Regions from separate parts of the Rheinheimera sp. KL1 genome, predicted to be linked through region 2. Evidence: predicted binding sites of a transcription regulator. Region 2 holds the regulator's gene; the other holds the start of a gene.
The links. The regulator LexA, encoded in region 2, represses DNA repair genes until DNA is damaged. The targets are predictions, from matches to a motif close to TACTGTNNATATNNACAGTA.
Positions count from the first base shown of each region.

Region 1: a site for LexA is predicted at 1,448-1,467, ahead of umuD (translesion error-prone DNA polymerase V autoproteolytic subunit). Genes of this name have one in related genera too.

Region 1 covers NZ_LAMX01000003.1:86,294-88,500, forward strand. Annotated here, with positions in the region: gene WH43_RS01140 (H-NS family histone-like protein) at 67-600, opposite strand; gene WH43_RS01145 (hypothetical protein) at 700-1,041, opposite strand; gene umuD (translesion error-prone DNA polymerase V autoproteolytic subunit) at 1,478-1,921, shown strand; gene umuC (translesion error-prone DNA polymerase V subunit UmuC) at 1,923-2,207, shown strand, end outside.
Region 2 covers NZ_LAMX01000009.1:59,493-61,699, forward strand. Annotated here, with positions in the region: gene coxB (cytochrome c oxidase subunit II) at 1-521, opposite strand, end outside; gene lexA (transcriptional repressor LexA) at 797-1,426, opposite strand; gene plsB (glycerol-3-phosphate 1-O-acyltransferase PlsB) at 1,548-2,207, shown strand, end outside.

The DNA of each region.
Region 1 (2,207 bases), on a different contig from region 2:
ACTGGAACCTTTTGATTACACTGTCAGAACAGATATGAGCAATTACAGCGAATGTACTACCAAAATTTACTTCTTGGAGAGAATTTCTTCACCGTGGCTTTTAGCCCATTCATTCCACACATCAACTTTAGCATTAAAGCTTTCAGTCGCCTGTGCAGTAGCCGAGTCGAGCAATGGCTGTACTTGGGCTGAAAATTTCTTATCGACTTTTGAAAACGGAAAGACATCAATACCACGATCAATTAAACCTTTCTTCATAGTGTGAGTTTTAAGCAAATATAACTTACCATCTTCAACATAGAAAAACTGACTTTCAACATTAATTGTTTTGAATTTTGGTTTCGTTGGACGACCCGAATGTTTGCTTTCTGTTTCTGTGACTTCAGAGGTAGTTATGGCGTCATTCGACAATTTGTAACCTAACTGTTCTAAGGTAAAACCTTGTTCTCTAGCAAACACTTGTAGTTTCTCAATTGTCTCAATTTCGCGTTGTCTATCTGCCAAAACTTCATTCAAAATGCTAATTACTTCGTTGATCTTTGTTACGGAAAGTTCTTTAGCTGCTTTCTTCACTTCTCGTTTTTCTAACAAAAAATTCATGGGTTGCCTCTTTGATGTGGGGGAGCAAATATCTCAGTGCTAGGATATCACCATTAAAAATGAACTTGCTTAATTTACTCAAATTTTCATAAAGATACGTTAAACAAAGTCTTGTGTAGTAAGTACTTTGTCCATAACTTTAATCCCAAGAAATGAGGACACACACAAGCACATACAGATACTGATCTCCAGCCACAGACCTAGATAGTTGCCTAGAGCAGCAGAGCTGTAGTACTTAACAAAAATCATTGGCGCATTGAAATAGAACGCGGTACAGATAGCTGCTGCAAGTATGTAGCTGACGTAACGTTCAAATGTTTTCAGTGGTTTAAGGTATCGATGTGCTTTCAGTTGTCCTATCGCAATAGATAGCCTTACACATATACCAAATACAATACCGAGTGATGTGAGCAAAAGATGGAATACAATGTTTGCCTCCATGATCTACTCCCTTATAGGCATATCAGAAATTAAGCCTAGCACAAAAATTCCCAAATTTAGAGGCAAAGTACCCTTAATGCTGACTGTGACCTATTTCGATGCATGGCTTACACCAAGCCCTGATATCGGCAAAATAAGACCTCCGCTAAATCCACATTAATATGCGTCCCTTACAGGGGCAGGCGCAAAAAATAAGTCAGCAGCCAATTTTAATTGCTGCATGATGTATCCACGTTGAGATGGTGCCGTTGATTAGTTGATAAATATCTGAATAATATCAATGAGTGTGGGCCGTCAGCGTTAGCCTTTGTCTTCTGGCAGGAAGTGGCAAAGTGAATGTTGGCGGCCTTCGCTTTTCTAACGCTTAGCAACCATGATTGACATTCTGTAAAAATCAGCGATCATTAACTGTGTTTACATACAGTATTTTGGTGCTATGACAATTCAGTTTATAGGGTTCGCAGAACCTACTACCCACTACAGCATTCCTTTGTACCAGAGCAAAATCCCTGCTGGCTTCCCTTCGCCTGCACAGGACTATGTGGAACAAACACTGGACTTAAACGAGCTTTGTATTAAGCGACCCGCCGCCACCTACTTTGTGCGGGTTGAGGGGGATTCGATGATTGAAGCTGGTATTCATCCTGACGATATTCTAGTAGTGGACCGCTCGGTGACACCGCTACACGGCGATATTGTTATTGCTCAGGTGAATGGCGAGTTTACTGTGAAAGAGCTGGCATTGATGCCTGAAGTGCAATTAATCCCCCGCAACAAAGCTTACCAACCTATCACCTTTACTGATGATGCTGAGTTGGCGCTATTTGGTGTAGTCACCAACATTGTCAGGCAGATAAGCCGTTCAAAACGAGCCCAGTAGCATGAGTCGTATATTTGCTTTGGTGGATTGCAATAACTTCTATGCTTCATGCGAAAAGCTGTTCCGCCCTGATTTGATTAACCGCGCTGTGGTGGTGCTGTCGAATAACGATGGGTGTGTAGTAGCTCGGTCAAAAGAAGCCAAGGCTATGGGCATAAAAATGGGCGTTCCGGTGTTTCAGATCAGGGAGCTGTTAGAGAAAAACAACGTGGTGGCTTTTTCGTCCAACTATGCACTCTATGCCGACATGTCTGCTCGGGTGATGCGCACTTTAGAAGAAATGGCA
Region 2 (2,207 bases):
GGGATCACCAAAGGCCTGTCAACTTCCAACAGGTAGTTTTCACCCTTTTTGAGTTTATTTTCGATTTGTTTACGGGGTGTGGCCAGCAACGAGTAATACTCTACTTTGTGGTCCATGTATTTGTAGTGCCACTTCCACTGTGAGCCGGTGATTAAAATAGTGACATCAGCTTCAGAAGTGTCTTCCATTGCAATCAGGGTTTGGGTGGCGGGTATCGCCATTAAAATCAGAATAACCACAGGTAAAGCGGTCCAAAGCAGCTCAACTTTGGTGCTCTCGTGAAATTGGGCAGGCGCGACGCCCTTCGACTTACGATGATGGATGATGGACCAAAACATCACCCCAAAAACCGCTACCCCTATTGCACAGCAAATGTAAAAAATCTTCATATGCAGGCCGTAAACCTGCTGACTGATTTCTGTAACCCCTTGAGTCATGTTCAAAGGCATTTCTGCAGACTGCGTCGAAAACGCAAGCAAAAAGGTTAGCAGCGACCAACACAGATAACTGGTTTTCGCCACGTGACTTCTCCTCTGTCTTTGCACAAAGCAAATTGCAGATTCAAAGACACTTCACATCCAACTTCGTCTTTAGTCCGCAATTGCCATTTTTATTATTATCCCGATTTAGAAAACTAAAACCGGTGCACTGATTTGTATATTTTGCTATCAGTTGCATCTAACAATTAGTCAAGGAACAGACAGAAGTAAACCCGAAAAATGAAAAAGCACCGATAAAACCGAATGGTCGTACCAGTGCTTGATGTATTAGCAAACTATTGAGTCAGGTAGATTTTTTACCAACTGCTGGTGCGGATCACACCAACGGCGAGGCCTTCAATGGCAAAATGCTGTTGGCTTAAGTCAACTTTTATCACATCAAAATCGCTGTTTTCCGGGTGCAGATAAACCATCTGTCCTTCACGGCGAAAACGCTTTACTGTGACTTCATCTTCAACTCTGGCGACCACAATCTGCCCCTGACGGGCTTCAGTGGTTTTGTGCACGGCTAATAAGTCACCATCTAAAATACCAATGTCTTTCATACTCATGCCCTGCACTTTTAATAAAAAGTCGGCATTAGGTTTAAACAAGCTGGCATCAAGCTGATAACGCTGCTGGATATGTTCTGCCGCCAGAATAGGTTGACCGGCCGCAACTTTGCCAATCAATGGCAAACCCGGCTCTTCTTCTTCCACATCATTGGCAGCGTCATCTTCAACCAAACGGATACCACGGGAGGTGCCCGGCATCATTTCGATAAAACCTTTTTTCGCCAGGGCTTTTAAATGCTCCTCCGCGGCATTGGCAGACTTAAACCCAAGCTGAGTCGCAATTTCAGCTCGTGTTGGCGGCATACCTGAGGCGGCCTGATAATCTTTAAGCAATTGCAAAATTTCGGCTTGTCGTGGTGTTAATGGACGCATAATGCTGAATACCTATACAGTGGATACTGTGAGTATATACAGCCTTTTGCAGTCTGCCAAGCATTTTGCTGGTAAGACCTTCCATGCTATTCTAGCGGCTGTTTATAAGTACGGATTTGATATGTTAAAACCAATGACATGGTTAGCAAAGCTGCTGTATTGGCCACTGAAGCCTTTGGTCAGATGCAAAATAGTGCCAGAACCTGTAGCAGAAAATCTGGCGCTGGACCCCAAACAGCCTGTGTTTTATATCAGCAGAACCGCCTCCTCCAGCGATTTGGCCACTTTAGCCCGTATCTGTCATAAGTTAGGCTTGCCTGATCCTATGGCACCAGTGCAATTGGGCAACACCACCTTACCCCGTACTATTTTCCTCGAACAACCTCGTGTGCTTTGGGGCAGTCGCGCTTCCACCGATGCTTTGCAACAAGGTTTAGCTTTATTACAGGCGCATCAGCGGGACCCAAATTTTTCAGCGCAACTTATTCCAGTTTCAGTGCTCTGGGGCCGCGCTCCGGGTAAAGAAGACAGTGTGAAGTCTATGCTGGGTGAATCTGAATCGCCAAGCTGGCTCGCCAAGCTGTTTATTGTGTTGATTTCCGGTCGTCATACCCTGGTGCGTTTCAGTAAAGCCGTCTCAGTACGGCAGATTATTGAAAATGCCACAGTCAACGAAGACACGGCCCATAAGTTATTGCGAGTAGCGCGTTTCCACTTTTATCGCCAGCGTTTGGCTGCAACTGGCCCGAAATTACCAGACAGAGCCGCATTATTTAACTCC